3 regions of the Microbacterium sp. JZ101 genome follow, and region 2 is predicted to be linked to each of the others. Evidence: riboswitches for the same ligand, from Rfam matches in the RefSeq annotation. Region 2 holds a riboswitch; each other region holds the start of a gene.
The links. A riboswitch is a leader RNA that binds a small molecule or an ion and turns the genes downstream of it on or off. The one in region 2 is predicted to bind thiamine pyrophosphate.
Positions count from the first base shown of each region.

Region 1: it holds a riboswitch for thiamine pyrophosphate, as region 2 does, so the genes downstream of both, thiM (hydroxyethylthiazole kinase) here and M1D56_RS14120 (ECF transporter S component) in region 2, are expected to answer to the same signal.
Region 3: it holds a riboswitch for thiamine pyrophosphate, as region 2 does, so the genes downstream of both, thiC (phosphomethylpyrimidine synthase ThiC) here and M1D56_RS14120 (ECF transporter S component) in region 2, are expected to answer to the same signal.

Region 1 covers NZ_CP096400.1:2,118,215-2,128,570, forward strand. The annotation lists gene thiD (bifunctional hydroxymethylpyrimidine kinase/phosphomethylpyrimidine kinase) at 1-812, opposite strand, end outside; gene thiE (thiamine phosphate synthase) at 809-1,480, opposite strand; gene thiM (hydroxyethylthiazole kinase) at 1,477-2,310, opposite strand; TPP riboswitch at 2,302-2,397, opposite strand; gene M1D56_RS09955 (NUDIX hydrolase) at 2,549-3,154, shown strand; gene nadA (quinolinate synthase NadA) at 3,238-4,569, shown strand; gene nadB (L-aspartate oxidase) at 4,566-6,083, shown strand; gene nadC (carboxylating nicotinate-nucleotide diphosphorylase) at 6,077-6,928, shown strand; gene M1D56_RS09975 (cysteine desulfurase family protein) at 6,932-8,053, shown strand; gene M1D56_RS09980 (glycosyltransferase family 2 protein) at 8,088-8,975, shown strand; gene M1D56_RS09985 (hypothetical protein) at 9,133-9,942, opposite strand; gene M1D56_RS09990 (ABC transporter ATP-binding protein) at 10,231-10,356, opposite strand, start outside.
Region 2 covers NZ_CP096400.1:3,043,054-3,053,409, forward strand. The annotation lists gene M1D56_RS14095 (SDR family oxidoreductase) at 1-564, opposite strand, end outside; gene M1D56_RS14100 (Nramp family divalent metal transporter) at 782-2,041, shown strand; gene M1D56_RS14105 (aldo/keto reductase) at 2,054-3,052, opposite strand; gene M1D56_RS14110 (energy-coupling factor transporter transmembrane component T family protein) at 3,118-3,903, opposite strand; gene M1D56_RS14115 (ABC transporter ATP-binding protein) at 3,900-5,384, opposite strand; gene M1D56_RS14120 (ECF transporter S component) at 5,386-6,006, opposite strand; TPP riboswitch at 5,998-6,108, opposite strand; gene M1D56_RS14125 (D-alanyl-D-alanine carboxypeptidase family protein) at 6,174-7,565, shown strand; gene M1D56_RS14130 (bifunctional proline dehydrogenase/L-glutamate gamma-semialdehyde dehydrogenase) at 7,786-10,356, opposite strand, start outside.
Region 3 covers NZ_CP096400.1:3,518,167-3,528,522, forward strand. The annotation lists gene M1D56_RS16145 (histidine kinase) at 1-663, opposite strand, end outside; gene M1D56_RS16150 (ThiF family adenylyltransferase) at 742-1,890, opposite strand; gene M1D56_RS16155 (thiazole synthase) at 1,887-2,651, opposite strand; gene thiS (sulfur carrier protein ThiS) at 2,653-2,892, opposite strand; gene M1D56_RS16165 (FAD-dependent oxidoreductase) at 2,889-4,064, opposite strand; gene thiC (phosphomethylpyrimidine synthase ThiC) at 4,051-5,781, opposite strand; TPP riboswitch at 5,780-5,887, opposite strand; gene panB (3-methyl-2-oxobutanoate hydroxymethyltransferase) at 5,927-6,796, opposite strand; gene panD (aspartate 1-decarboxylase) at 6,793-7,182, opposite strand; gene panC (pantoate--beta-alanine ligase) at 7,182-8,033, opposite strand; gene M1D56_RS16190 (DUF2520 domain-containing protein) at 8,030-8,815, opposite strand; gene M1D56_RS16195 (NUDIX hydrolase) at 8,996-9,559, shown strand; gene M1D56_RS16200 (sugar phosphate isomerase/epimerase family protein) at 9,671-10,356, opposite strand, start outside.

The DNA.
Region 1 (10,356 bases), 920 kb from region 2:
CGCCACAGGCCCGCGAGATGGTGGAGCGGGCCGTGCCCTCCCGGGCGGCCCACCTCGAGCTCGGAGCCCGACGCGATCGCGTCGCGCAGCCATCCGCGGGCGAGGCGCGCCGCCCAGGTCCAGCCGCCCTCGCGCGCGCGGAGCGTGGCGAGCGCCGCGGACAGGGAGCACCCCGTGCCGTGCGTGGCGGTCGTCTCGATCCGCGCGTCCGAGAACTCGGCGATGAGGCCATCCGGCCCCACCAGCGCGTCCGGGCATGCCGGGCCGTCGAGGTGCCCGCCCTTCGCGAGCACGAGCACGCCGTGGCGACGCGCGAGCGCGGCCGCCTGCGCGAGCGCGTCCGTCCACGATCCGATGGCCGCGACACCGGTGAGCACGGCCAGCTCCGGGAGGTTCGGCGTCACGACGTCGGCGAGCGACAGGAGATCGTGCAGCGCGCGCTCGGCCTCGGCGTCGATGAGGCGATCCCCGCTCGTGGCGATCATGACGGGATCCAGGACCACCGGCGGGCGCGTGTCGAGACCCCGCAGCCAGTTCGCCACGACAGCGACGATCTCCGCCGTGCCGAGCATGCCGATCTTGACGGCGTCGATGCGGATGTCGGCCGCGAGCGCGTCGAGCTGCTCGCGCAGGAACGACGCGGGCGGCACGTGCACGCCCGAGACACCCTGCGTGCTCTGGGCGGTGAGCGCCGTGATCGCGGCCATGCCGTAGCCGCCGCACGCGGCGATCGACTTGAGGTCGGCCTGGATGCCCGCCCCTCCCGACGGGTCGGAGCCCGCGATCGCGAGGATGTTCGGCACCGCGGTCATGCGACGACCTCGGCGTCCGCCCACTCGAACCGCAGCGCGGCCGCCGCCGCGGCGGGGAACTCCGCCGAGCAGATGGCGCGGACGACCGCGATCCCGGCGGCGCCCGCGCGCCGCGCGTCGCGCGCGTCGCCCGGGCCGACGCCGCCGATCGCGACGCACGGGAACTCGTGCGCGAGCTCGGCGAAGGCCGCGAATCCGGTCCATCCGATCGGGGTCGGATGGTCCTTCTTCGTCGGGGTGGCGCGCACCGCGCCCACGCCCAGGTAGTCGACCGTGCCGGCGGGGAGGCGCCGCAGCGCCTCGAGCTGGCGCGGCAGGCTCGCGCTCAGGCCGATGATCGCGTCGTCGCCCACGAGGCCGCGCACGCGGTCGGCCGGCAGGTCGGTCTGCCCGATGTGGACGCCGTCGACGGACGCTCCCGCGGCCTTCGCGGCCAGGTACACGTCGACGCGGTCGTTCACGAGCAGCGTCGCACGGCCGCGCATATGCGCGGCAGCGGCCTCGACGAGGGCGAGGAGATCGGCGGCGGACAGGTCCTTGCCGCGGATCTGCACGGTCGATGCCCCTCCGTCGACCGCCTGGGCGACGACGTCGACGAGCGAGCGGCCGGTGATCGTCGCGGCGTCCGCGACGAGGTAGAGGGAGAGGTCGAGAGGTCGCGCGGTCATGCCGGCACCTCCGTCGCGAAGCGCTCGGGCGCGGACACGTCGACCGCATCGACCCCCGCGAGCGCGTCGAGGAACGCCACCGCGAACGAGCCGGGGCCCGTCGCGACGGCCGCCGCGTGCTCGGAGGCGGCCGCGTAGACGGCGTGCGCCGCGATCGTGCCCGCGAACGCGGCATCCGGGCCATCCGCTGCCGCGACGCAGGCGGCCACGACCGCTCCGAGCGAGCAGCCGCCTCCCGTCATGCGGGTGAGGAGCGCGCTCCCGCCCGCGATGCGCTCCGTGCGCGCGCCGTCGGTGACCGCGTCGACCGCGCCCGACACCGCGACGACCGCGCCGGTGCGCTCGGCGAGCGCGCGGGCGGCGTCGAGCGCCGCATCGACCTCGTCGGCCGCATCGACCCCGCGCCCGCCCGAGCCGGCGCCCGCGAGCGCGAGCACCTCCGAGGCGTTGCCGCGGATCACGGTGGGCCGGTGCGCGAGCAGGTCGCGCGCGGCGCCGGTGCGCAGGCCGAGGGCGCCCACGCCCACGGGGTCGAGGACCCACGGCGTGCCGGACGCGCGTGCCGCGGCGACCGCGGCGGTCATCGCCGCGCGTTGCTCGGCGGTCGGCGTCCCGAGGTTGACCAGGAGCGCCGACGCGAACGCCGCGCACTCCCCGGCCTCCTCGGGGATGTCGGCCATCACGGGCGCCGCGCCCACCGCGAGCAGCGCGTTGGCCGTGACGTTCACGACCACGGAGTTCGTGATGCACTGCACGAGCGGCGCGGTCTCGCGCAGTCTCGACAGCACGGCCCCGGGGCCATCGGATACCGACAGGTGCGCGTCACTCATCAGCGACATCCCTCCGCTCGTCCTAACGAGATCAGGTGCATACGGGTGTGATCTCAGTCCCGGAAGGGGACACCCCGTGTCACTGCGAGCGAGCATAGCGGGTCCGCGATGGCCCGCGCGCCGGGTCGCCTACGCTCGAAGGGTGACCTCCCCTTCCGCGACCGAGAGCGCCGGCATCCGCGTCGCCGTCTCGACCGTGATCTTCTCGCTGCGCTCGCGGCCCGGGGCCGACGCGCTCATGATCCCGCTCGTGCGCCGCACGCGGGAGCCGTTCGAGGGCGCGTGGGCGCTCCCGGGCGGATGGCTCGACGAGCGGGAGGGGCTCGACGACGCCGCCGCCCGCACGCTCGCCGAGACGACCGCGCTCAGCCCGAGCTACCTCGAGCAGCTCTACGCCTTCGGCGACGTCGACCGCTCCCCCACGCGCGTCGTGTCGGTCGTCTACTGGGCGCTCCTGCGCTCCGACCTCGTGGATGCGCAGCGCGCCGCGGAGGACGCGCCGGAGAACGTCGAGTGGTTCGACGTGGACGACCTGCCGGCGCTCGCCTTCGACCACAACCGGATCGTCGACTACGCCGTGTGGCGGCTGCGCAACAAGGTCGGCTACAGCCGGATCGCGCACGGCCTCCTGCCCGACGAGTTCACGCTGACCGAGCTGCGGGAGGTCTACGAGGCCGTGCTCGGGCGCCGCCTCGACCCGTCGAACTTCCGCCGCCTCCTCGAGGGCTCCGAGGCGCTCCTCCCGACCGAGTCGTTCCGCACCGGCAAGCATCGCCCGGCGCGGCTGTACCGCTACAACTCGGAGGTCGAGCTCGCCGATCGCGGACCGCTCGGACCGGCCTGAGGAGCCCCGCTCGCCTTTGTGGTCAACCTGACTTAAAGTGGTGTCGACGACTTAGAGTCGAATCGACACGAACAGGGGTCCCCATGGCCGCGACCAGCATCACCCTCACCGCCCGCGACGCGAGCGTCGACCACGAGATCCAGGCGATCGTCTCGGGCGGCGCCGCGGGCTCGACGTGCTCGACCGACCTCGCCGCGGGGCCCTGGAGCTTCGACGCCGTCGCCGGGTACGGCCCGGGCGCCTCGATGGGCGACGTGATCCCGACCGACGCCCCGCGGCAGGGCGAGCTCCCCCGCGCCTACCGCGAGGCCCCGGAAGCCGAGCTGCACGATCGCATCCGGGCGGCGAAGGCGGCGCTCGGCGACCGCGTCGTCGTCCTCGGCCACTTCTACCAGCGCGACGAGGTCGTCCAGCACGCCGACTACGTGGGCGACTCGTTCCAGCTCGCGGGCGCGGCGAAGGCGCACCCCGAGGCCGAGGCGATCGTCTTCTGCGGCGTGCACTTCATGGCCGAGACCGCCGACATGCTGTCCCGCCCGGAGCAGTCCGTCATCCTGCCGAACCTCGCCGCTGGCTGCTCGATGGCCGACATGGCCGACATCGACCAGGTCGAGGAGTGCTGGGAGCAGCTCGCGGACGTGTACGGCCCGCTCGACGTGCCGGACGCGGACGGCCGCGTGCCGGTCGTCCCGGTGACCTACATGAACTCCTCCGCGGCGATCAAGGGCTTCGTCGGCCGCAACGGCGGAATCGTGTGCACGTCGTCCAACGCGCGCACCGTGCTCGAGTGGGCGTTCGCCCGCGGGCGCCGCGTGCTCTTCTTCCCCGACCAGCACCTCGGGCGCAACACCGCCAAGGCGATGGGCGTGCCGCTCGAGCGCATGCCGCTGTGGAACCCTCGCGCGCCGTACGGCGGGTCGTCCGAGGAGACGCTGCGCGACGCCGAGGTCATCCTCTGGCACGGCTTCTGCTCCGTGCACCGCCGCTTCACGGTCGACCAGATCGAGACCGCGCGCGCCGAGCATCCGGGCGTGCGCGTCATCGTGCATCCGGAGTGCCCCATGCCCGTCGTCGATGCCGCCGACGAGGCGGGATCGACCGACTACATCCGCAAGGCGATCGAGGCGGCGACCGAGCCGACCACGTTCGCGATCGGCACCGAGATCAACCTCGTGCGCCGGCTCGCCGCCGAGCACCCGCAGCACACGATCTTCTGCCTCGACCCCGTCGTGTGCCCCTGCTCGACGATGTACCGCATCCACCCCGGCTACCTCGCGTGGGTGCTCGAGGAGCTCGTCGCGGGGCGCGTGGTCAACCGGATCGGCGTCGACGACGCGGTGGCGGACCCGGCGCGCGTCGCGCTCGAGCGGATGCTCGCGGCCAAGCCCCTGCCAACGGGAGGCGCGCGCGCATGACCGGGGTCATCGTCGTCGGAAGCGGCGTCGCGGGCCTCGCGACGGCGCTGCACCTCGCGCGCGGCGGGGCGGATGTGCAGCTGGTCACGAAGGCGGGGATGGCCGACGGCAGCACGCGGCACGCGCAGGGCGGCATCGCGGCCGCGCTCTTCCCCGATGACAGCGTCGAGAGCCACGCGGCCGACACGCTCGCCGCGGGCGCCGGCCTGTGCGACCCCGCCGCGGTCGACGTGCTCGTGTCGGAGGGGCCGGCACGCGTGCGCGAGCTCATGGACCTCGGCGTCGCGTTCGACCGCGACGCCTCGGGCGCCCTGGCGCGAGGACTCGAGGCCGCGCACGCGCATCCGCGCATCCTCCACGCGGGCGGAGACGCGACGGGCCTCGCGATCGAGATCGCGCTCATCGCGGCCGCGCTCGAGGCGGGCGTCCGCCTTCGCGAGCGGACGCTCCTCGCCGACCTCCTCGTGGAGGACGGACGCGTCGCGGGAGTCGAGCTGCTCGCCGACGGGCGCCGGGAGGTGCTCCGGGCGGATGCCGTCGTGCTCGCGACCGGCGGAGCGGGGCGGCTGTGGGCGCGCACCACCAACCCCGACGTCGTGACCGGCGACGGCATCGCGGCCGCCCTGCGGGCGGGGGCCGCGGTCGTCGATCTCGAGTTCGCGCAGTTCCACCCCACCGTGCTCGCCGAGGGCACGCCGTTCCTCGTCTCCGAGGCGGTGCGCGGCGAGGGCGCCGACCTCATCGATCTCGACGGGCGGCGCTTCGTGCTCGACGACCACCCCGACGGCGAGCTCGCGCCGCGCGACGTCGTCGCGCGATCGATCTCCCGGCGGATGGCGGAGCAGGGCGGGCGCCCCGTCCTCCTGGACGCGACGCGCATCGGCCGTCGGCGACTCGAGGCGCGCTTCCCGACGATCGCGAGGGCGCTGGCAGCGCGCGGGCTCGACTGGGCCGCGCACCCGATCCCCGTCGCGCCGGCCGCCCACTACCTCATGGGCGGGATCGCGACCGACCTCGACGGGCGCACGAGCCTGGCCGGCCTCCTCGCCGTCGGCGAGTGCGCGCGCACGGGCGTGCATGGCGCCAACCGCCTCGCTTCCAACTCCCTTCTCGAGGGCGCGGTCTTCGCCGCGCGCGCGGCCACGGCCATCCTCGCGGGCGACGTCGATGCGGCGCCCGCGCTCCCCTCCGCGCCCAGCCCGGAGTCGCCGTCGGAGCTCGCCGCCGTCCCGCCCTTCTCGCGCGCCGCCCTGCAGCGGCTCATGTGGGATCACGTGGGGCTCCTCCGCGACGGCGCGGGCCTCGCGCACGCCGTGGCCGTGCTCGCCGCGTGGCAGGACGCCCTCCCCCGTCCGCAGACGGTCGCCGCGCATGAGGACGCGGGGCTCGTGCGCGTGGGCCTCGCCGCGGCGAGCGCCGCCCTCGCCCGGCCCGGCTCGGTGGGGTCGCATTTCCGCACCGACGACGCGTCCGCGCACGCGCGCGAACTCCTCTCAGCGGGTGCCGCATGCTGACGGCGTCGACGATCGAGCGCACCGTCCGCGCCGCCCTCGAGGAGGACGCGCCGTGGGGAGACCTCACGAGCGAGGCGTTCCTTCCCGCATCCGCTCACGCGCAGGCATCGCTCGTCGCGCGCGAGGACGGCGTGTTCAGCGGCGGCGAGGTCTTCCGGGCGGCGTTCGCCCTCACGGATCGCGCGACCGAGGTCGACCTCCGCGTGGCGGACGGCGCGCCCTTCGCCGCGGGCGACGTGCTCGCGACCGTCGCCGGGCCGGCCCGCGCGGTGCTCACCGCAGAGCGCATCGGGCTGAACTTCACCCAGCGGATGTCGGGCGTCGCGACGCTCACGGCGCGGTTCGTCGCCGAGGTGGCGGGCACCCGCGCGCGGATCGTCGACACCCGGAAGACGACGCCGGGGCTCCGCGCGTTCGAGCGGCATGCCGTCCGCTGCGGCGGCGGGCACAACCACCGGCACTCGCTGTCAGACGCGGTCATGGCGAAGGACAACCATCTCGCCGTGCTCCAGGCCGGCGGCGCCGACCTGACGACCGCCCTCCGCGCGGGCATCGCGCGTCTGCCGCACACGGCGCATGTCGAGGTCGAGGTCGATCGCATCGACCAGATCGAGCCCGTGCTCGCGGCCGGAGTCGACACGATCATGCTCGACAACTTCTCTCTCGACGACCTCCGTCGCGGCGTCGGGATCGTCGGCGGGCGAGCGATCGTCGAGGCGTCGGGCGGCGTCGACCTCGGGACGGTGCGGGGCATCGCCGAGACGGGCGTCGACGTCATCTCGGTCGGCGCGCTGACGCACTCCGCCCGCGCGCTCGACCTCGGTCTCGACATGCGCGTGAGCTGAGCCGTGCTCTACCTCGACAACGCCGCGACGACGCCCGTGCGGCCCGAGGTGCTCGCGGCCATGGAGCCCCACCTGACGCGCGCATTCGGCAACCCGTCGAGCCACCACACGGTCGGCGAGCGAGCCGCGCGCGCTCTCGAGGACGCCCGCGCCAGGGTCGCGGCCGTGCTCGGGATGCGCCGCGGCGACATCGTCTTCACCTCGGGCGGAACCGAGGCGAACAACCTCGCGGTGAAGGGGATCGCCCTGGGCGCTGCGCCGCGTGCACGGCACGTCGTGACGACGCCGATCGAGCACGAGTCGATCCTCGCCTCGGCCGATTACCTCCGCCGCCTCCACGGGTTCGAGGTGACCCTCCTCCCCGTCGACGCGGACGGCCTCGTCCGGCCGGACGACGTCGCCGCAGCCCTCCGCGACGACACCGCGCTCGTGTCGATCGGGCTCGCCAACAACGAGATCGGCACCGTGCAGGACGCGCGGGGCATCGCCGATGCGCTCGCGGGGCGCCGCGTCCCCCTGCACCTCGACGCCGTGCAGGCGGCGGGATGGCTGCCGCTGGCCGACACGGGCGCCGACGCGATCGCGCTCGCCGGCCACAAGATCGGGGCACCGCCCGGCACCGGCGTGCTCGCCGTGCGCGGACGCATCCCGATCGAGCCGCTCCTCCACGGCGGCGGCCAGCAGCGCGGTCGCCGCAGCGGCACCGAGGCGGTCGCGGATGCCGTCGGATTCGCGACGGCGCTCGAGCTCGCCGACGCCGAGCGCGCCGACAGCGCTCGGCGCGTGGCGGCCATCCGCGACGCCTTCATCTCACGAGTGCTCGCGCTCGTGCCCTCGGCGCGCCTCACCGGCCATCCGACCCGGCGCCTCCCCGGCACGGCGAGCTTCACCTTCGCGGGCACGAGCGGCGAGGCCGTGCTGCTCGAGCTCGAGCGCCGCGGCGTCGTCTCGTCGAGCGGGTCGGCCTGCGCCGCGGGAAGCGACGAGCCGTCGCACGTCCTCGTCGCGCTCGGGGTCCCGCCCCAGGAGGCGCAGACCGCGGTCCGCTTCACGCTCGCGCACCGCCACCAGGGCTCGCTCGACGCCGTCGCCGACGCCGTCGCCGCTGCGGTTGCTGCGGTCTGACCCCGGTGTCCCCGTGCGCCGATAGTCTCATCCGGTGACCACCGCTCCCCTCGTGACCGTCGTCGTCCCGGGCTTCGACATCGAGGGATACATCGCCGAGGCGCTCGACTCGCTGCGCGCGCAGACCCTGACCCGCTGGCGCGCGATCCTCGTGGACGACGCGTCGACCGATGGCACGGGCCGCGTGCTCGAGGAGTTCGCCGCGCGCGACGATCGCTTCCGGGTCATCCGGCATTCGCGGCGCAAGGGGCTCGGCGCGGCGCGCAACACGGCGCTCGCGCACGTGGACACGCCGTACCTGGGCTTCCTCGACGGCGACGACATCATGCTCCCGCGCGCGCTCGAGACGCTCGTCGGGTCGCTCGAGGCCTCCGGAAGCGACCTCGCGGTGGGGGCGTACGTGCGCCTGTGGCCCGAAGGAGGGTCGTACACGGCGGGAGAGGTGCAGCCGTGGGTCTCCGCCTCGACGAGCCCGCGGCGCGTCGGCGTCACGCTCGACGCGCACCCCGAGGTCACCGGGAACGTCGTGGCGTGGTCGAAGGTCTCGCGCGCGGGCTTCTGGCGTGCGCACGACCTGCGGTTTCCCGAGAACGCGCTCTACGAGGACCAGGCGATCGCTCAGCGGATGTACACGGCCGCGCGTGCGATCGACACGGTCCCCGACGTCGTCGTCCAGTGGCGCGTGCGCGCCGACGGGAGCTCGATCACGCAGCACGAGGCCGACCCCCGCGTCTTCCGCGCGTGCCTCGCAGCGATGCGCGACGGCCTCGCGGTGCTCGCCGGCCACGGCGCCGCGCAGCGTGCCCGGGCGGGTCAGATCCTGCGCATGGACATCCCTCGACTCTCCGCGATCGCGGACGCGTCCACCCGCTCCGACCTCGACGCGTTCGCCGCCGAGGTCGAGGCGCTGCACCGCGCCTAGCCCCCCACCGTCCCGTCCCCCATCCCGGCCCTTCCCCCTTCCATCCCATCCCCATGTCTCACCTCCCGCGTTCTCCGGCCGGGTCCTTGCCGCGAGTGGCCGCCATCCGCCGCTCTCACCGGCCGATCGAGGCAGAAGCCCGAAGGGACGTCGCCTCTCACCCACGCCGCGCGACCGCGGCGCGCAGGTCCGCCAGGAGGTCCGCGGGATCGGAGAGGTCGGCCTGGGTCACCGGGAGGTAGATCCAGCCGAGTGCCTCGAGACGACGCCGCAGCGCGAGATCTCGGCGCCACTGGTCCCGATCGCGGTGATGGTCGCCCTCGTATTCGACGGCGATCCGCTGCGCGGGCAGTGCGAGGTCCACGCGCGCGATGAAGCGGCCGGACGCATCGCGCACGACGAAGTTCGCCGCGAAGGGCCCGAATCCCGCCCGGACGAGCAGCAGCCGCAGCTCGGTCTCCTTGGGCGACTCGGCACGGTCGTCGATGAGCGCGACCGCCTCGCGGAGGACGCTCGGCTGCCTGTTCCGAGGACGCCGCGCGAGCTCCGCCTCGATGGCGGCCGCCCCGTGGTCGTGGGCGACGCGATCGCCGACCGCGACGAGATCGTCGAGGTCGAGGATCTCCGACAGGTCGCAGAAGGTGCGCGACGGCGACGTCAGCGGCAGACCGCGTCGCTGCCGGACCTGGTCGGCCGCGAGCTCCCGCTGGTGGCCGATGATCAGGCGGCCGCGCCGGGCGCGCGTGCCCGTCGGGGTCGTCACGTGCACGGTGCGCTCGGCTTGCTGCCCGAGCGGAAGGGGAAGCCCCCAGAGGACCGCCGCGGTCGTGTGACTGAACGCCGCCCCCGCCGGAAGCGAGAGCGCGACCGCGTGGCAGGTGCTCGCCAGCCCCTGCTGGTCGATGGGCAGGCGCGCGCCTCGAACGGGCGTCCACAGATCCGACGCGCGGGACCGGCGACGCGACACCTCGGGTGCGTCCGCGAGGCGGAACGCACGCCCACGGAGATGACGTGGGAGATCGGATGGTCGTGAGCTCACGGAGCGAGGCTCGCGCACGACGGAGTGGTCGGATGCGCGCATCCACACCCTCCGGCACCGCCGCACCGCCCTCCGCCCCCTGTGCACGAGCCGTGACCGGGGCACGGCCGGGGCCCGCACCGGTCCTCGCCGCGAGTGGCCGCCATCCGCTGCTCTCACCGGCCGATCGAGGCAACAGCCCGTCCGCGCTCGCGGCCGAACACCTGAGCCCTGGCTTCAGTCCTCCAGGACGCGGGTCGCAGCGAGCTGCTCGGCGGCGAGCTCGGCGTAGAGGCCGCCTGCCGCGACGAGCTGCGCGTGCGTGCCCGACTCCACGATGCGGCCGCCGTCCACGACGTGGAT
Region 2 (10,356 bases):
CGCGTCCGCGAACTCGGCGGCGAGCCCGAGGGTCGCCATGGTCATCCCGAACTTGGCGATGCTGTAGCCGGGATGAGCCCCGAGCCACCGCGGCGTGACGGTGAGCGGCGGCGAGAGCGACAGGATGTGCGGATTGCCGCTCTCGCGCAGGACGGGGATGGCGGCCCGGCTCAGCATGAACGTCCCTCGGACGTTGACGTCCTGCAGGAGGTCGTACTTCTTCGCCGCGAGGTCCTCCGAGCCGGAGAGGTCGATCACGCTCGCGTTGTTGACGACGGCGTCGATGCCCCCGAACGTCCCGACGGTCTCCATGACGGCCTGCGCGATCGCGTCGTCGTCGCGGACGTCGCCGACGATCGCGAGGGCCTGCCCGCCCGCGGCGCGGATGGCATCCGCCGCCGTGTGCACCGTGCCCTCGAGCCGCGGGTGCGGGCTGTCGGTCTTCGCCAGCAGCGCGACGTTGGCCCCGTCACGCGCGGCGCGCAGCGCGATCGCGAGTCCGATGCCGCGGCTCCCACCCGACATGAGGATCGTCCGCCCTGCGAGGGAACCGTCCTGGATCATCCGCTCTCCTTCGAACGTGCACGTGGCGCGCGGGCGCGCGCGGATCCATCCTGCCCCGGCGCGGCACCGACGGGCGAAGGCGTTATCGGATGCGCACAACGCGGCCGCCGCGCTCCCGCCCGCGCACCACCCCGGAGCGGATGCGCCGATCCGCCGCGATCTGCCGTTAGCGTCGGAGTGCGCGGGCCGTGCCGCGCCGCGAGACGAGGAGGTTCGCATGTCGACGTCGCCTGAGCAGACCCCGAAGTGGAAGGTGATCGGCCCCGGCCTGGTCGTCGCGGCGACCGGCGTGGGCTCGGCCGACATGGTCGCGACCCTCGTCGCGGGCTCGAACTACGGCTACATGCTCCTGTGGGCCGTGGTCCTCGGCGTGATCCTCAAGATCGTGCTCGTCGAGGGCGCGGGGCGGTACACGGTCGCGACCGGCCGCACGATCTTCGAGGGGTGGCGCTCCCTCGGGCGCTGGCCCGTGTGGTACTTCGCCCCGTACATCGTCATCTGGGGCTTCGTGTACGCGGCGTCGGCCATGAGCTCGACCGCGCTCCCGCTCGTCGCGCTGTTCGGCGGCGAGACCTGGATGTGGGCGGTCGCGATGGGGCTCGCCGGCTTCGTCCTCATCTGGTTCGGCAAGTACCGCTTCTTCGAGCGCATCACGGCCGCGCTCGTCGGCCTCATGTTCGTGACGATCGTGATCCTCGCGATCATCGCGGCGCCCAATGTCTTCCAGGTGCTCACCGGCCTCGTCCCTCTCCTGCCGGATGCCCCGAACGGCATCTTCTACACGCTCGCGCTCGCCGGCGGGGTCGGCGGCACGATCACGCTCGCGGCGTACGGCTACTGGCTGCGCGAGAAGGGGTGGGACAAGCCCCGCTTCCTCCGCGTCATGCGCATCGACAACACGGTCGCGTATGTCGTGACCGGCATCTTCGTGATCTCGATGCTCATCGTCGGGGTCGAGGTCGTGCAGGCGGCGGGCGTGGCGCTGGCGTCCGGCGACCAGGGCCTTCTCGAGCTCGACGCCGTCCTGCGCGAGCGCTACGGCGAGTTCATCGGAGTGTGGTTCCTGGTCGGCTTCTGGGCCGCGGGCTTCTCGTCGCTGCTCGGCGTCTGGAACGGCGTCTCGCTCATGTTCGCCGACTTCATGGGCAACATCACCGGCAAGGGCTCCGATCACGCCGACTCCCGCGGACACGGCAAGTGGTTCCGCGTCTACGTGCTGTGGCTGACGTTCCCGCCCATGCTCATGCTGTTCCTCGACCAGCCGATCTTCCTCGTGCTGCTCTACGGATTCCTCGGCGCGCTCTTCATGCCCTTCCTCGCGATCACGCTCCTGCCCATCCTCAACACCGATCGCGTGCCGACGGAGTTCCGCAACCGCTGGCACCACAACGTCGCGCTCGGCATCACGGCCGTGCTCTTCATCGTGCTCGGGGTGTACCAGGCCTGGAACGCGATCGCGACGGTCATCGCGGGCTGAGCCCGCGCCGCCTCACCAGCGCGGGTGGATGGCCTCGCGCAGGTGGGCGTCGTAGATCCGGCGCACGCCGGCCTCGAACGCCTCGCCGAGCGGGGAGACGGAGCCCGCGGCTGCGTTGCTCCGCGCCTGGGCGATCGAGCGGGCGCCGGGGATGACGCTGCTCACGCCGGGCTGCTGCCAGAGCCACGCGATCGCCGCCTGCGCGGGCGACACGCCCTCGGGTGCCTGCTCGGCGACGAGCGCGCTGAACTCGCGCGCGGCCTGGACGCCGGTCGCGTAGTCGACGCCGGAGAAGGTCTCGCCCACGTCGAAGGCCTCGCCCGAGCGGTTATATGTGCGGTGGTCGTTCGCCGCGAACGAGGTCGTCTCGTCGTACCGCCCTGACAGGAGACCCGACGCGAGCGGCACCCGGGCGATGATCCCGACCCCGGCCTCCTGCGCCGCGGGGAGCACCTCGTCGAGCGGCTTGAGGCGGAAGGCGTTCACGATGATCTGCACGGTCGCGACGTTCGGCCGCGCGATCGCCGCGAGCGCCTCCGCGACGGTCTCGACGCTCACGCCGTAGTGGGCGATCGCCCCCTCGTCCACGAGCACGTCGAGCGCGTCGAAGACCGCGTCGTCGGCGTACACCGACGACGGCGGGCAGTGCAGCTGGACGAGATCGAGAGTGTCGACGCCGAGGTTGGCGCGCGACCGGTCGGTCCACGCCCGGAAGTTCTCGAGCGTGTAGTTCTCGGGCACCTGATCGACGCGACGGCCCATCTTCGTCGCGACCGCGATGTCGTCGCGCAGACCGCGCTCGTCGAGGAAGCGGCCGATGATCTGCTCGCTGCGGCCGTCGCCGTAGACGTCGGCGGTGTCGAAGAACGTCACGCCGCCCTCCGTCGCCGCCGCGAGCACGCCGAGCGCGTCGGTCTCCGACACGTCGCCCCAGTCGGCGCCGAGCTGCCACGTGCCGAGTCCGACGACAGAGACGTCGCGTCCGGTTCGTCCGAGTGTCCTGTGCTCCATGTCCGCCTCCGCGTCGTGGGTTGTCGAGCCGCGTCCGATTATGCCCGCCCGCGAGGACACCGGGCTCAGCTCGGGCCGAGGATGAAGTTCCACGCGCCCGTCGCGACCGCGACGGCGACCGCGGTGAGCGAGATGCCGAGGCCGATCGCGAGGAGCATCCACTCGCGCGCGCCCCAGGGCGAGCGGCGCGCCCACGTCCGGGCGCGGTCGCTCCCGAAGCCGCGCGCCTCCATCGAGGTCGCGAGGGTCGCCCCGCGACGCAGGGCGAGGACGACGAGGGCGAAGGCCATCCCGAGGACGCGGCGCACGCGGCCGGTATCGGCGACGCCGCGCGCACGACGGGCGAGCTCGAGCTCGCGCCAGTCGTCGAAGAGGAGCCCGACCAGGCGCATGCCGCCGAGCGCGCCGAGCACGAACCGCGCCGGGAGCCGCACGCGCTGCGCGAGACCATCCGCGAGATCGGTCGGATCGACGGTCGCGAAGAGGACGACGCCGGGCAGCGCGAGCGCGAGGATGCGCAGGCACGTCGCGGCGGCGAGGGCGAGCGATCCGTCGCTCACGCGCACGAGCAGCCACTCGAAGTGGACGGTGCCGCTGGGCTCGCCGTACAGCGCGATCGTCACGGCGGCGAGCGGCGCCGCGATCCAGACGGGCGCGGTGCGGCGCCAGAACGTGCGCGCGTCGACGCCGGCGGCGAGGAGCAGCGGGATCTCGAGGAGGAGCGCGACCGCCGCCGAGACGACGTCGATCGTGAGGATGAGCGGGAACGCGATGAGGAGCGCGGCGCCGAGCTTCGCGACCGGGTTCACGTGCGCGAGCGGGCCCCGAGGGATGGGCGGCGCTGGGATCATCCGAGCACCCCCGCTCCGTCGAGGCGGTGGACGCGCGCGTCGAGGGCCGCGAGGACGTCGGCGTCGTGCGTCACGGCGACGACCGCCGACGGAGCGGCGTCTGCTCCGTCGCGCAGCCGCGCGATGATGTCGACGAGCTCGGCCCACGTCGTCGCGTCCTGGCCGAACGTCGGCTCGTCGAGGACGCAGACGCGCGGCCGGGTCGCGAGCATGGCCGCGACCGTGAGGCGGCGCTTCTCGCCGCCCGAGAGGGTATGGGGGTTGGCGTCCGCGAGGTGGGCGAGGCGCAGCGCGGCGAGGAGCTCCTCCCCGCGCGCCGAGATCTCCGCGTCGGGCACTCGGAGCGCGCGCATGCCCACCTCGAGCTCGGCGCGCACCGTGTTCGCGAGGAGCTGGTGATCGGGCGACTGCAGCACGGTGCCGATCCGGGTGAGGAGCTCGCGCGAGCGCCATCGGATGGGCGCGGGGCCTGCGCCTGCCGCGAGTTCGGGTGCCGCCGCCACTCGGCCGTCGACCGGCGGCAGGAGCCCTGCGAGCGTGCGCGCGAGGGTCGACTTCCCCGCGCCGTTGCGGCCGGTGATGCCGAGCACCTCGCCGGGGCGCACCTCCAGGTCGACGGGGCCGGCCACGGCCGTGTCGCGCAGGCGCCCCACCTGCAGCGCTTCCGCAGCGAGGAGAGGAGCGCCCGGCGCGTGGCGCGGCGGGCCGGGGCGACGCGGCGGGATGCCCGGCACCCACACGCCGCCCGACGCGAGCTCGGCGCCACGTCGGGCGAGGACGACCTCGGGCGTCCCGTCGGCGACGACGCCCTGCTGACCGCCGCCGAGGACGATCACGCGATCGACGACGGGAAGCCACACGTCGACCCGGTGCTCGACGACGACGAGCGTGGCACCCGTGTGCGCGACGACGCGCGACACCGCGTCGCGCACCTCGACGACCCCTTCGGGATCGAGGTTCGCGGTCGGCTCGTCGAGCAGCAGGAGCCCGGGGCGCATGGCGAGCGCACCGGCGAGGGCGAGGCGCTGCTTCTGCCCGCCCGACAGCGCGGACGTCGAGCGGTCGAGCGGCACGTCGAGGCCGACGATCGCGAGCGCCTCCTGCACGCGCGACCAGATCTCGTCGTGCGGGACGCCGAGGTTCTCGCACCCGAACGCGACGTCGTCCCCGACGCGCGCGAGCACGGCCTGTGCGTCGGGATCCTGCTGCACGAGCCCGGTCCGTCCGCGTGCGGCCTCCGGCGGCGCGCCGTCGACGAGGAGACGGCCCGCCTGCTCTCCCTCGTCCTCCCCGCCGAGCACGCCGGCGAGCGCCTGCAGCACGGTCGACTTGCCCGATCCGCTCGCTCCGAGGAGCAGCACGCGCTCCCCCGGCCGGATCGACAGCGTGACGTCCTGGGCCGCCCATGCCAGGCGCGTGCCGTACCGCCATCCCCACCCCTCGGCGAGGATGCCGCAGGGGCGGGTCTCCGCGGCCGTCACGTCAGACGCGTCGCGCGACGTCGCGCCCCGCGGCGAAGCGGCTGAGCGCTCCGGTCGCCGCGAGTGCGCGCACGATCGCCCAGCCGCCGAGGCCGGCGATGACGGCGCCCGACAGCGTCGTCGACGCGATGTAGATGGCCGTGAAGGCCGCGTCGGCCCCCGCGTACCAGTTGACGATGTCGTTGATGCCGCAGGCGAGGCCCGCCGCAGCGCCCGCGAGCGCCGCGACGACGGGACCGAAGGCGCGGTACAGGAAGATCGCGAGGACGATCTCGGCGCCGAGGCCCTGCACGAGGCCCGAGACGATCGTGAGCGGACCCCACTGGTTGCCGACGAGCGCCGAGATCACGGCGGCGAGCAGCTCGGTGTAGAGCGCGGCGCCCGGCTTGCGGACGACGAGTCCGCCGATCACGCCCGCGATGAGCCACGGGCCGGCGACGAGGCCGCCGAGCCCGGGCAGGAGCGGGCTGAGCAGCGTGCTCGGCAGCTCGTAGGCGATGTTCCAGACGAGGAACACGACCGCGCACGCGACGCCGATCACGCTCGCGACGACGATGTCGACGACCCGCCACGTGAAGCGGCGGCCGGTCGCGGTCTGTCCTGCGGAAACGGACGTGGACATTCGTTCTCCTTCCTTCGCCGGCATGACCCGGATCAGGTTCGACGGTCGACGCGCGGCTCGCGTCCTCTCAGTCCGGCTCGGCGGACTCCCGTGTGATGTGGGCTGATTCTACTCGCATCCCACGAGCCGCTTCCCGTCTTCGCAGGAGCAGCGGGTACCGTATGCGGGTGGCAATCGACGACATCCCTGCGGCGGAGACCGCGCCGTCGCAGGACGCCGCTGCGGCGCTCACGGCGCTCGGCTGGGTCGACCCCGACGCCGTCGCCGCCTCGCGCACGGCCGGCGCGCTTCCCACGAGCCGCCTCGTGCCCGTCGAGCCGTCGCTCCTTCCGCCGCGCACGCGCCGCCGGTTCTGGCTCGGGCCGACCGTCACTCTCGGTGTGCTCGCCCTCGGCTACGTCGCGTCCTGCGCGGTGTGGCCGCTCGCGAACGTCGCCCCCACCATCTCGGATCTCACCGTCGAGACGCCGATCGGCGAGGAGTTCCCCGTCACCTGGCCGGAGGACGGCATCGCCGCCCTCGCTGCGGAGGGCGGCCCCGGCGGCCCGATCGCCTCGAGCGACGAGGCGCTGCCGATGGCGAGCATCACGAAGATCATCACCGCGCTCATGATCATCGAGCGCGAGGGCCTCGAGCTGGGTCAGGATGGGCCGTCCTACGCCTTCACGCAGGCCGACAGCGACGAGTACTGGGCCTATCTCACGGCCGATGAGTCGTCGCTCGATGTCCCCGTGGGCGGCACGCTCACGCTGCACGAGATGCTGCAGGGCGTCATGCTCGGCTCGGCGAACAACTACGTCGACCGGCTCGTCCTCGAGCTGTGGGGCACGCAGGAGGCCTGGCTCGCCGACGCGCAGGCCTGGCTCGCGCAGCACGAGCTCACGGGCATCACGGTGGCCGACCCGAGCGGCATCGACCCGGCGAACACCGCCGACGCGCGCTCGCTCATCCGCCTCGCCGAGATCGCGCTCGAGGATCCGGTCCTCGCGAGCATCATGGCCGAGGACTCCGTCGTGCTCCCGGGAGCGGGGCTCGTCGAGAACTCGAACCCGCTCATCGGGGACGAGGGCGTGGTCGGCCTGAAGACCGGCTCGCTGTGGTCGACGGGCACGCAGTACTGGAACCTCCTGTCCGCGAAGGAGGTCACGATCGGCCAGACGAGCGTGACCCTCTACGCCGCGGTCGTCGGCCAGCCCGACGACGACAGCCGCGCGATCGTGAGCCGCGAGCTCCTCGCGCAGCTCGAGGAGGGCATGCAGCTCACGACCGCCGTCGCCGCCGAGGTGCCCGTCGCGCACGTCCGGACCGAGTGGGGCGCGCAGAGCACGATCGTGACCGCCGACGAGGCCCAGGTGATCTCGTGGCAGGGCGTCGCGCCATCCACCGATCCGTCGTACGAGGTCGAGCTCGGAGCCGAAGCCGGCGACGAGGTCGGCACGCTGGCCGTGCAGGGCGGGATGGACGACACGAGCGTCGCGCTCACCCTCACCGACGACGTGCCCCCGCCCTCCTTCTGGTGGCGGCTCACGCACCCGCTGTCGCTGCTCGGCCTCGACTGACCCGACCGCCCGAAGCCGACCAAGCATGTCTCGCTCGGCGCGGGAAGCCGACCGAGCATGTCTCGCTCGACGCGGGATACGGCATCCCTATCCCGCCGGGAGTGAGACATGCAGATCGGGCGGCATGCAGATCGGGCGAGACGCGGACGGACGGGGGACAGAGGCGGACCGCCCGTGGCAGAGGCGGACCGCCCCGGGGAGGGAGCGGCCCGCCTTCTGATCAGGCGTCGGCGAGACCGGGAACGACGTACCGCCGCTCGTTGCCGAAGCGGTGCGCCGTGATCGACACCGCCTGCTCGTGCAGGAACGGCAGCATCTCCACGCGGCCGGCCGACGTCACGGGACCGTCGTACACGGCGACGTTGGGGGCGCCGTCCGTCGCCGCCACGACGTCGGCGAGCGCACCGCCGAGGAGGCGGATGCGCCCGCCCGTCTGGGCGAGGCGCGCCGCGCGGGCCGCCCACGCCTCCGCATCCTCGAACGCCACCTCGACGCCTGCGTCCGTCAGCCACGTCGCGACCCGCTCGGGGAGAGCAGTCGGCGTGCTCACGACGAGCTCTGCGCCGACACGCAGCCCCGCGGCCGCCACGCGCACGAGCTCCGCCGCCGGGCGTCCGTCGAAGCGGATCGTCACGGGAACCGGCGCGTACCGGAGCACGTTCTGCTCGAGCCGGAGGCCCTGCACATCCCGCGCGACGCCGAACTCCTCCGCGAACGCGACGACGTCGGTCGCGAGTGCCTTCTCGAGCCACTCCGCGCCATCCGCGGTGCCGAGCGCCTCGACCGCGCGCCGCGCCGCGCCATCCGCCCTGCTCGCCGTCGCGACGGGCGCATCCGTCCAGGTGCCGAGACCGAAGAGGTAGCTCGGGCCGCCGGCCTTCGTCCCGGCGCCGACCGCCGACTTCTTCCAGCCGCCGAACGGCTGGCGCTCGACGATCGCGCCGGTCGTGCCGCGGTTCACGTAGGCGTTGCCGACGTCGATGCGCGAGAGCCACCGGGCGATCTCGTCCTCGTCGAGGGCGTGCAGCCCCGACGTGAGGCCGTAGTCGACGGCGCGCACGAGGTCGATCGCCTCGTCGAGGGTCTCGGCCGTCATGATGCCCAGCACGGGGCCGAAGTACTCCGTGAGGTGGAACTCGCTGCCGGGCTGTACCCCGTCGCGGATGCCGGGCGTCCACAGCGCGCCGGAGTCGTCGAGCTGCTTCGGCTCGCGGACCCACGTCTGACCGGGCTCGAGCTCGGTGAGGGCGCGGCGGAGCTTGCCCTCAGCGGGGCCGATGAGAGGGCCGATCCGGGCGGCGGCCTGCCACGGCATGCCCACCTCGAAGCCCTCGACGGCGTCGACGAGCTGGCGGCGGAACCGCTCGCTGCGGGCGACCGATCCCACGAGGATGACGAGCGACGCCGCCGAGCACTTCTGGCCGGCGTGGCCGAACGCCGAGTACGCGACGTCCTTCGCGGCGAGGTCGAGGTCCGCCGACGGGGTGACGATGATCGCGTTCTTCCCGCTCGTCTCGGCGAGGAGCGGGAGGTCGCGCCGGAACGACCGGAAGAGCTCGGCGGTCTCGTACGCGCCGGTGAGGATGACGCGCTCGACGCGCTCGTGCGACACGAGACGGCGGCCCAGCTCGTTCTCCTCGACCCGCGCGAGACGCAGCACGTCACGCGGGACGCCCGCCTCCCACAGCGCCTCGGCGAGCACGGCGCCGCAGCGTCGCGCCTGCGACGCCGGCTTGAGGATCACCGGCGACCCTGCGGCGAGCGCCGCGAGGGTCGAGCCTGCGGGGATGGCCACGGGGAAGTTCCAGGGCGGCGTCACGACGGTGAGGCGGACGGGCTCGAACGCGGCCCCGTCGACCTCGGCGAGCCGCAGGGCGCTCTCGGCGTAGTAGTGCGCGAAGTCGATCGCCTCGGAGACCTCGGGGTCACCCTGCTCGATGACCTTGCCGCACTCGGACCCCATGACCTCGAGCAGCTCGGCGCGCCGGGCCTCGAGGATGTCGCCCGCGCGATGCAGGATCGCCGCGCGCTCCTCGGGGGCGAGCGCACGCCATCCCTCGCCCGCCGCGACCGCGCCGTCGACGACGGCGTCGACCTCCTCGAGCGTGCGGAGCGTGTGCGCGGCGAGCGTCTCCTCGCCGAGGGTCGACGCCGCCATGCGGGCGCGGATCTCCGCGGCCCAGGCCCGGTTGCCGGCTATGCTCGGGTCGCTGTCGGGCGCGTTGCGGAAGCCGTCGCGCGTACCCTCGGGCTGCGGCTCACGGCGATCCTGCACCCGGTTGGACGGGGGCACGTCGCTCGGCATGAGGTCGATCGACGCGAGGAAGCGGTCGCGCTCGCGCGCGAACAGGGCGGGATCGGCGTCGAGGTCGAACACGGCCGACATGAAGTTCTCCGGGCTCGCGCCCTCCTCGAGGCGGCGGATGAGGTACGCGATCGCGACGTCGAACTCGTCGGGGTGCACGACCGGCGTGTAGAGGAGGAGCGACCCGACCTCGCGGCGCACGACCGCGGCCTGAGCCGTGGCCATCCCGAGGAGCATCTCGAACTCGAGGCCCGGGCCGTCGGCGATGCCGCGGCGCTTCGCGAGCAGCCATGCGAGCGCGATGTCGAAGAGGTTGTGGCCCGCGACGCCGATGCGCACCGATCGCACGCGCTCGGGGTGCAGCGCGTAGTTGAGCACAGCCTTGTACGACGCGTCGCTGTGCTGCTTGCTCGGCCAGGTCGCGAGCGGCCAGCCGTGGGTCTCCGCGTCGACCTGCTCCATGGGGAGGTTCGCGCCCTTCACGAC
Region 3 (10,356 bases), 480 kb from region 2:
CCCCGCTCGCTGCGCGTCGGAGGTGCGGGCCTGCGCGGCGAGCTGCTCCTCCTGCGACGGCACGACGATCGCGCGGCTCAGCACGCCGTGCAGGAGCGCGAGCCCGACGATCCCGGCAGCGGTCACGATGACGCCCAGGATGCCGGCGAGCGGCGCCCACGCGGCGGCGAACTCGAGGCCGAACGCGCCGCGCACCGTGTCCGCGCCCGAGAGAGGAGCGAAGCAGATCGCGATGGACCAGATGAGCAGGCGGAAGAGCCCCATGACGATCACGCCGAAGACCGTCGCGATCGCGAGGTTGGCGATCGCCCGCCACATGCGCGGGTCGACCGCCTGACGCAGGAGCGTGCGGAGCCAGCCGCCGAAGCCGGGGCCGACGCGGGGGCGCCATGCGAGCGCGGGCAGGCCGAAGCCGTACAGCCCGTCGACACGCGCGGTCTCGAGCCAGGCGACGGCGAAGAGGACGTAGACGAAGGCGACGAGCAGCAGGAGCCCGAAGCCGAGGAGCGGGAGGGTGCCGAGGCCGAAGCCGAGCAGCCCGAAGAGAGCGGTGAACGCGAAGGCGCCCAGGAAGCCGAGCGCCGCGAGATGGGCGATCGCCCCGGCCACCCGGAGCGGGCGCGACGTCCTCGCGGTCGAAGCGGAGGCGAGCTGTGTGGTCATGCCTCCAAGCTAGGGCGGCCCTCGCGCGGGCGCCCCAGAGTCAGCCGGAGACGTTCTTTCGGGTTTTCCCGAATAGCGTCACGGCGCCGCGGCGCACGTCGGCGCCGCGGTCTGCTCGAGCGCGTGCCACGCCGAGATCCCGCCCGCGAGCGAGCGGAGCGGATGAGCGCGCCACTCCGGGCGCCCGCGGAGCACCTCGGCCGCGCGGCGCGACCGCACCCCGAGGGCGCAGTGCACGACGACCTCGCGCCGCTCGACGAGCGCACGCCGCACGGCTTCGGGCGGCTCCTCCCCCGCCTCGATCTCGTCGAGCGTCCAGCGGACGGCATGCGGGATGGCCCCGGGCTCGGATGGGGCGCGCACGTCCACGACGAGAGGCGCGGCGCCACCGGCCAGGGCAGCGCGGAGCTCGGCGGCCGAGACGATCGGCACCGCGCCATCCGCCGGGGCTTGCGCCGGGCCATCCGCTGGGGCCTGCGCCGGGCCATCCGCCGCGAAAGCGACCTCGCGCCATCCGGCGCCGAGTGCGTCCACGACGACGACGCGGCCGAGGAGGGGGCGTCCTGCTCCCGTGATGAGCTTGATCGCCTCGGCCGCCATCTGGGCGCCGACGAGCGCGCACAGCGGGCCGAACACGCCCGCCGTCGCGCAGTCGAGCGCCGCTCCCGGCGCATCCGGGTAGAGGTCGCGGTAGCGCATGCCGCGCTCGGCCCAGACGACCCCGACCTGGCCCTCCCACCGGAGGACCGACCCCCAGACGAGGGGAAGGCCGAGCGCCGCCGCCGTGTCGTCGACGAGGTACCGCGTGGCGAAGTTGTCCGAGCCGTCGACGACGAGGTCGTAGTCCGCGAGAACGCCGGCCGCACTCCGCGCATCCAGACGCAGGGCGTGCGCGCGCACCTCGATCCCGGGGTTCCGCGCCGTGATGGCGTCGCGTGCGGAGGCCGTCTTCGGTCGTCCGATGTCCGCGACCCGGTGGATGACCTGGCGCTGCAGGTTGCCGAGCTCGACGGCGTCGTCGTCGACCACGCCGAGCACGCCCACCCCCGCCGCGGCGAGCGCCAGCAGCACGGGCGAGCCGAGGCCGCCCGCGCCCACGACGAGCACGCGCGCCGCACGGAGGCGGCGCTGCGCGGCATCGCCCATGCCGGGCAGGATGAGCTGCCGGCCGTACCGCTCCCGCTCCTCGTCGGAGAGCACCGGACCGGGCGCCACGAGCGCCGTCACAGGACCGCCATCCCCTCGGTCTCCGACGATGCGCGGGCATGCCGCCGCCGGGGGATGCGCCCCGCGTGCGCGGCGAGATGGCCCGCCTCGACGGCATGGCGGAACGCGGCGGCCATCCGCACGGGGTCGTGCGCGCGGGTCACCGCGGTCGCCAGGAGCACCGCGTCGCAGCCGAGCTCCATCGCGAGCGCCGCCTCCGACGCCGTGCCGAGGCCCGCGTCGAGCACGACGGGAACCGATGCGCGCGACACGATGAGCTCGATGTTGTGGGGGTTGAGGATGCCGAGGCCCGTCCCGATCGGCGCGCCGAGGGGCATGACAGCCGCGACCCCGAGCTGCTCGAGCCGCAGCGCCGTGACGGGGTCGTCGTTCGTGTACGCGAAGACCGTGAAGCCCTCCGCGACGAGCCGCTCCGCGGCGTCGAGCAGCTCGACCGGGTCGGGCAGGAGCGTCGTGTCGTCGGCGACGACCTCGAGCTTGATCCAGCTCGTGCCGAACGCCTCGCGCGCGAGCTCGGCCGTGAGCACCGCGTCGTGCGCCGTGCGGCAGCCCGCGGTGTTGGGGAGGAGGCGGATGCCGCGCTCGCGCAGCAGGGCGTAGAGGCCGCCCGCTCCGCTTCCGTATCGCCGCACGGCGACCGTCGTGAGCTCGGTGCCCGACGCCCGCAGAGCCTCGTCGAGCACCTCGAGGCTCGGCGCACCGCCCGTGCCGACGATGAGCCGCGACGACAGGGCGACGCCGTCGATGACGAGCGGCTCCACGTCAGCCGCCCTGCGCCGCGGTGAGCACCTCGACCCGCGCGCCCGGGCCGAGCCGATGCGACCCCCAGCGGGCGCGCGGCACGAGGACCGCGTCGACCGCGACCGCGACGCCGAGGGGCGCGCCGTCCTCGGCCGTGCCCTCGGGCGTCACCGCGCGGCCCGTGAGCGCCGAGACGACCGTCGACACCGCCGCCCCCTCGGGCAGCCGCAGAGCACTTCCGTTGACATCGATCTCGATCATGCGAGGACTCCTTCACGGTCACGGGGCGCGGCGTCGCGCCCGGGTTGGAGGCGGGTGGGGGCGAACCGCCCAGGGTCGAGCAGGTCGGCCTCGACGCCGCGCGGCGGGGCGACGTCGTCGACGATGCGGCGGCAGAGGTCTGCGATGAGCGGGGCGAGCAGCACGCCGTTGCGATGCGTTCCCGTCGCGACGACGAGGCCCGGGGCAGTCCGCCCGACGAGGGGCAGATGATCGGGGGTCGCCGGACGGGCGCGGGCGGTCGCCTCGACGAAGCGGTACTCGTCGACGAGCGACATCACCTCGGCCGCATCGCGCAGCAGCGCCGACACGCCCCCCGCGGAGACCGCGTCGTCGGCGTCCTCGCGCTCGGTCGCGCCCACGACCAGCCCGCCGTCGACGCGCGGCACGAGGTAGACGGCACGCCCGCGGACGAGGGAGCGGACCGTGTGCGCGAGGCGCGGGAGGCCCGCGGCGTGGAGGCGGAGGATGTCTCCGTGCACCGGGCGCAGCACGCCGGGCGGCGTCGCGCCCAGGTCCGCCGCGCCGAGCGCGTTCGCGACGACCACCTCGGCCGCGGCGATCGCTGTCCCGTCGGAGAGCTCGACACCGTGCACAGCACCGCCCCGCCCGCGCAGCAGGCGCCTCGCCGCGAGCGGACGGAGAGCGGATGGCGCGAGCGCGCCCCGAAGCGCGCGGACGAGGGCACGCGGATCGACGCGATGGTCGCCGTCCGCCGCGTACGCGCACGAGAGTCCGGGCGCGAGCAGAGGCTCGGCGGCCCGCGCTTCTCGGACGCTCCGTCGCTCCGCCTGCACCGCGGGCGCCGCGTCCACGAGCTCGACGATCCGACGGCGGTCGGCGTCGTCGACCCCGACGAGAAGCGTCGGGGCGGCCTCGTACCCGCACGCCGCAGCGCCGCCGGGCAGCGATGCGACGAAGTCGGGGTATGCGGCCGCCGCGGCGCGGTGGAGCGCCACGGCAGCGCGCTCGGTGTGCTGGAGCTCGCCCGCGGGGCTCAGCATTCCGGCCGCGGCATACGTCGCGCCGTCTCCCGGGCGGGGGTCGATGAGTCGCACCGAGCGCCCCGCGCGCGCACACGCGACGGCGATCGCCGTGCCGACGACCCCTGCGCCGATGACGGCGACGTCGACCCTGCTGTCAGCTCCGGACACGGGGCTCGTCGAGGTAGACGGACGCGCCGGCGGCGACGAACTCCTCGGACTTCCGGCGCATGGCCGCGATCGCCTCCTGCTCCTCGGCGCCGCCGAAGCGGTCGCGGATGTCCTGGGAGATCCGCATCGAGCAGAACTTCGGGCCGCACATCGAGCAGAAGTGCGCCGTCTTGGCCGGCTCGGCCGGGAGCGTCTCGTCGTGGAAGGCCTCGGCCGTGTCGGGGTCGAGCGAGAGGGCGAACTGATCGCGCCAGCGGAACTCGAAGCGCGCCTTCGACAGCGCGTCATCCCGATCCCGCGCCCCCGGATGGCCCTTCGCGAGGTCGGCCGCGTGCGCCGCGATCTTGTACGTGATGACGCCCGTCTTCACGTCGTCGCGGTTGGGCAGCCCCAGGTGCTCCTTGGGCGTGACGTAGCAGAGCATCGCGGTGCCCCACCGTGCGATCTCGGTCGCGCCGATCGCCGAGGTGATGTGGTCGTACCCCGGGGCGACGTCGGTGACGAGGGGGCCGAGCGTGTAGAAGGGCGCCCCCGAGCAGAGCTCCTGCTGGCGCTCGACGTTCTCCCGGACCAGGTGCAGCGGCACGTGCCCGGGCCCCTCCACCATGACCTGCACGTCGTGCTCCCACGCCCGGTGCGTGAGCTCGGCGAGCGTGTCGAGCTCGGCGAACTGCGCCGCGTCGTTGGCGTCGGCCGTCGAGCCGGGGCGCAGGCCGTCGCCGAGCGAGAACGCGACGTCGTACTGCGCGAAGATCTCGCACAGCTCGTCGAAGTGCGTGTAGAGGAAGTTCTCGCGATGGTGGGCGAGGCACCAGCCCGCCATGATCGAGCCGCCGCGCGAGACGATGCCCGTCACCCGCTCTGCCGTGAGCGGCACGTAGCGCAGCAGCACGCCCGCGTGGATCGTCATGTAGTCGACGCCCTGCTCGCACTGCTCGATCACGGTGTCGCGGAAGATCTCCCAGGTGAGGCGATGCGCCTGCCCGTCGACCTTCTCGAGCGCCTGGTAGATCGGGACCGTCCCGATCGGCACGGGCGCGTTGCGGATGATCCACTCGCGGGTCGTGTGGATGTCGTCGCCCGTGGAGAGGTCCATGACCGTGTCAGCGCCCCACGTCGTCGCCCACTGGAGCTTCTCGACCTCCTCGGCGATCGAGCTCGTGACGGCCGAGTTCCCGATGTTCGCGTTGATCTTGACGAGGAACGCCCGCCCGATGATCATGGGCTCGCTCTCGGGGTGGTTGATGTTGCTCGGGATGATCGCGCGCCCCGCCGCGAGCTCCGAGCGGACGAGCTCGACGTCGCACCCCTCGCGCAGCGCGACGAAGCGCATCTCGGGCGTGATGACGCCCTGCCGCGCGTAGTGCATCTGCGTCACGCGCCGGCCGGGACGTGCGCGGCGCGGGCGGGCGGACTCTCCCCGCCACTCCGCGGAGGCGGCGCCGCGCCGCGCGGCCGCTCGGCCGTCGTCGTGAAGGTCGCGCGGGCGCCCGTCGTACTCCTCGACGTCGCCGCGTGCGGCGATCCAGTCGGCCCGCAGCGGCGGCAGTCCCCGCACCGGGTCGCTGCCCGGGCCCGACGTCCGATAGGCCGTGAACGGCTCGTTCCGCTCGCCCTTCGGCGAGTCCGTGAGCGCGATGCGGGTGACCGGCACCCGGATCCCGTGCTCGTCGTCGTGCAGATATGCGAGCGAATGCGTCGCTTCCAGGGTGCGCAAAAGAGCTGCTCCTACTTCCTACGCCGGCATGACCCGAACAGGTTCGACGGTCGCGAGCAGCGTCAGCTCGTTCTCAGCCCCTGCTGGGACTCCCGTGTGGACCGGATCAGAGTAGCAGGGAGCCGCGGCCGCGCAAGTCGGCGGGTCAGAGCGCGTCGAGCAGCTCCCTCAGACGGGCAGATTCCTCTTCGGGCATGGAGTAGCCGTGCTCGGTCGCGGGGTACTGTCCCGCGCGGACTTCCGTGACATAGCGCTCGACGCCGGCGATCATGTCCCCCCGCAGCTCGGCGTACCGCTTGACGAAACGCGCCGCACGACCCCCGTATATGCCGAGAAGGTCATGGAATACGAGCACCTGGCCGTCGGTGGCGGGGCCCGCTCCGATGCCGATCACGGGGACGTTCATCCGGGGCATCAGGGCGTCTGTGACGTCGCTCGGGATCGCCTCGAAGACGATCGCGAAGCACCCGGCCTCCTGCAGCGCGAGTGCGCTCTCGCACACCGCGAGTGCGTCGTCGGCGGTCCGCCCCTGCGCGCGGTATCCGCCGAGGGCGGTCGCCGTCTGCGGCGTGAGGCCGACGTGCCCCATGACGGGAATGCCCGCGCGGACGATGGCGCGCGCGCGATCGACCGACGTGCCGCCGCGCTCGATCTTGACCGCGTCGCATCCCGTCTCCTTCACGAAGCGCTGCGCGGTCGCGACGGCGATCTCGTCGGAGGCCTCGTACGAGCCGAACGGCAGGTCCGCGACGAGCAGAGGGCTCTGCAGACCCCTGCGGACCGCGGCCGTGAGCATGATCATCTCGTCGACGGTGACGGGCACGGTGCTGTCGTATCCGAGCACCGTCATCGCGGCCGAGTCGCCCACGAGCACGACGTCGACGCCCGCCGCCTCGGCGACCTGCGCACTGGGATGGTCGTAGGCGGTCACCATCGCGATGCGCTCGCCTGCGGCCTTGCGCGCGGCGAGGTCGGCCGGCGCGACGCGCGGGCGGGCCGCCGGCCGCGTGCTCATGCGCGCGCCGTCAGGAGACGGTCGACCGCGTCATCGACCTGGATGATGCCGTTGCCCCGGTCGACGTGCACGACGACGGGCTCGTACGTCTCGAGGTCCTTCTCGTCGTACTCGGCGTAGGAGACGACGATGATCGTGTCGCCCGCGTGCACGAGCCGGGCGGCAGCGCCGTTGACCTGCATGACCCCCGAGCCCCGCTCCCCCGCGATCGTGTACGTCTCGAAGCGCGCGCCGTTGTCGACGTCGAGCACGTGCACCTGCTCGTGCTCGAGGATGTCCGCCGCCTCGAGCAGATCGGGGTCGATCGTGATCGAGCCGACGTAGTTGAGGTCGCTTCCCGTGATGGTGGCGCGATGGATCTTCGACTTGAGCATGATGCGGCGCATCAGGATTCTCCCTTGAGGATGCGGTTGTCGATGAGGCGTGCGGCGCCGACCCTGGCCGCGACCGCGAGCAGCGCGTCCCGATCGACGCGGACGAGAGGACGGAGGTGCTCGGCGTCGCGCAGCTCGAGGTACTCGGGCTCGATGCCGACCTCCGCGAGGACGGATCGAGCGGCCGCGAGCAGCACCGCGCCATCCCGCTCGCCCCGCGCCGCGAGATCCTCCGCCGCGGTCAGCGCCCGGTTCAGAGCGGTCGCCTGCGCCCGCGCTGCGGCATCGAGGTAGACGTTGCGCGAGCTCATCGCGAGGCCGTCCGGCTCGCGGACGATCGGGCACGCCTCGATCCGCACGGGCAGGTCGAGGTCGCGGACGAGCCGGCGCACGACGAGCACCTGCTGCGCGTCCTTCTGTCCGAAGAAGGCGACGTCAGGGGTCACGATCGAGAGCAGCTTGGCGACGACGGTGGCGACGCCGTCGAAGTGGTGCGGGCCGCGGTGTGCGCCGCACAGCACGTCGGTGATGCCGGACACATGGATGGTCGTGGCGAAGCCGTCGGGATACATCTCGGAGACGGGCGGCGCGAAGAGGATGTCCGCTCTCGCCTCCTCGGCGAGCGCGGCATCCCTGGCCTCGTCGCGCGGATAGGAGCCGAGGTCCTCGTTCGCCCCGAACTGCGTCGGGTTGACGAAGAGCGACACGACCACGACGTCGGACGCCTCCCGCGCACGGCGCATGAGCGAGAGGTGTCCCTCGTGGAAGGCCCCCATCGTGGGCACGAGGCCGATCGAGGCGCCCTCGGCTCGCGCGGTGCGCACGGCGGCGCGCATGTCGGACACGGTGCGCACGATCCTCATGTCGTGTGCTCCTTCCTGCGTGCGAGCGCGCGGGTCGCCTCGCACAGCTCGTCGAAGAGCGGGACGAGCTCGGGACGGCCGGCCGAGATCGCGGCGCGCTGGCGCTCGACCGTCTCCTCGTCCCCGCGGGCGATCGGGCCCGTCAGGGCTGTCGCGGGTCCTCCCGACGCCCAGTTCTCGACGGTGCGCCGCACGAGCGGCGCGAGGAGCAGGCGCGCCTCCTTGGCCGGGATGCCCGCGGTCTCGGCGATCCGCTCCGCGGCATCGGCGATGGTCACGAGGAAGTTCGCCGCGACCGACGCGGCTGCGTGGTAGGCCGCCCGGTGGGCCTCATCGAGAGGGAACGCGCGTGCGCCGAGCAGGAGCGCGATGCCCGTCGCGGTCTCGAGCGCCTCGTCCGAGCGCGCCGCGACCGCGCACGCGACACCGCGGAACACGGCCGGGTCGTCATCGCCGGTGAACGTCTGCAGGGGGTGGAGGCCGAAGTCGACATCGTGGATCGGCACCGCGCCGGAGGTGTGGCCGATCATCCGCCCCGCCGCCGTCGCGGCGTGCGCAGCGGCAGCGATCTCGCCGTCCGGAACGCACAGCAGCACGACCGGCGCGTCGGGGATCTCCTCGCCGCGCCCGACCGGGCCGTGCACGACGACGCCGGCCGCCCGGAGGGCACGGGCGATGCTCCGGCCGAGTCGGCCGGGGCCGACCACCGTGACGCTCTCGAGGGCGCTGTGCGGGGTGCGGAGGATGCTCATGGTCTCGGTGCGCGGGGAAGCGCGCGACATGAGTATCCGCCTCATGGGCCGATCGGGCAAAATCGGGCGGCAATGTGCACAGTGGTACCGGTCAGTGTCTTGCCGATCTGCTCCCTGATTCGTTTCATGTCTGTGCATGGTGATTTCACCGACGACTGTCGGCCACTCGGATCCTCGCTCCGGTCCCCGGCCTGTGACAGGCTCGAAGCCGTGATCGACCCGCGCTCGTCCCTGCTCGCGTCCGCGCGCGAGGCCGTCGCCCTGGTGGGGCCGTCGGTCCCCGCGCACGACGACTTCGTCGCGGCTCTCGAGGCGCACGGCGCGGCCGCGCTCGACCGCGAGGGACCGCCCGCGCACCTCACGGCGAGCCTGTTCGTCTTCGACTCGACCGGCGAGCAGATCCTCCTCTGCCTCCACGGCAAGGGGAGGTTCTGGGTGCAGCCGGGCGGCCACCTGGAGGCCGGGGACACGTCGCTCGCGCAGGCCGCCGCACGCGAGCTCGAGGAGGAGACGGGCGTGTCCCGCGGTCTCCTCCGCGACGTCCGGGTCGTCGATCTGGACCACCATCCGCTGAGCTCGCGGTTCGGCCGATGCGCATCGCACCTCGACGTCGGCGTCGCGGCCGTCGTCGACCGCGACGCCGTCGCCCTCCAGGTCAGCGATGAGTCGGACGACCTGGCGTGGTTCCCCCTCGACGACCTGCCCTCGCCGCTGCCGCCCGCCTTCGACGAGCGCCTCGCACGTGTGCGGGCGGCGTACGCGGTCGCCCGCTGACACATCCCTCTGCAAGGCGCCATCGGCCATCCCTCCCCCGGTCGTTGAGCGAGCGAGGAACGAGCGAGTCGAGACGCCGCGACCCGGCCTCGAGAACCGCCCTGTGCGAACTCACCCCTGCCCGAGCGACTCCTGCAGAGCTCGATCGGCGTCCCGCAGCACGGCCGCGGCCACCTGGAGCCCTTCGACGCGGCCGAGCTCGACGTCCTCGTGCTCGATGTTGACCCACATGTCCGGGTCGACCTCGTGCAGAGCACGGAGGAACTCCGTCCAGTACGCCGTGTCGTGCCCCTTGCCGAGCGCGACGAAGTCCCAGGCGGCGGGCTTCGGCCATTCGTTCGCCCATTCGTCGCCCCCGAGGCCCGTGCGCGACTCGGACGGGTCGAGCCGCCGGAAGCCGTTGTCGAGCACGCCGTAGAGCTGCGCGGTCTCGCGGTTGATGCGGACATCCTTCGCCGCTGCGTGGAAGACGAGCTCGCCCAGCTCTCGCACGACCGCGACGGGGTCCATCTGCTGCCAGAAGAGGTGCGACGCGTCGAGCTCGACGCCGATGTGCGTCGCGCCGGTCGTCTCGACGAGACGATGCACGTCGCGGGTGTTGAAGACGACGTTCTGCGGGTGCAGCTCGAGCGCGACCTTGACGCCGTGGTCGACAGCGAGTCGGTCGATCTCCCGCCAGAAGTCGCCGACGACCCGCCACTGGTAGTCGAGCACGTCGAGGTGCGCCGAGTTCCAGGCGTTCACGATCCAGTTCGGGAATCGCGCCGTCTCGTCGGACCCGGGCAGACCCGACATCG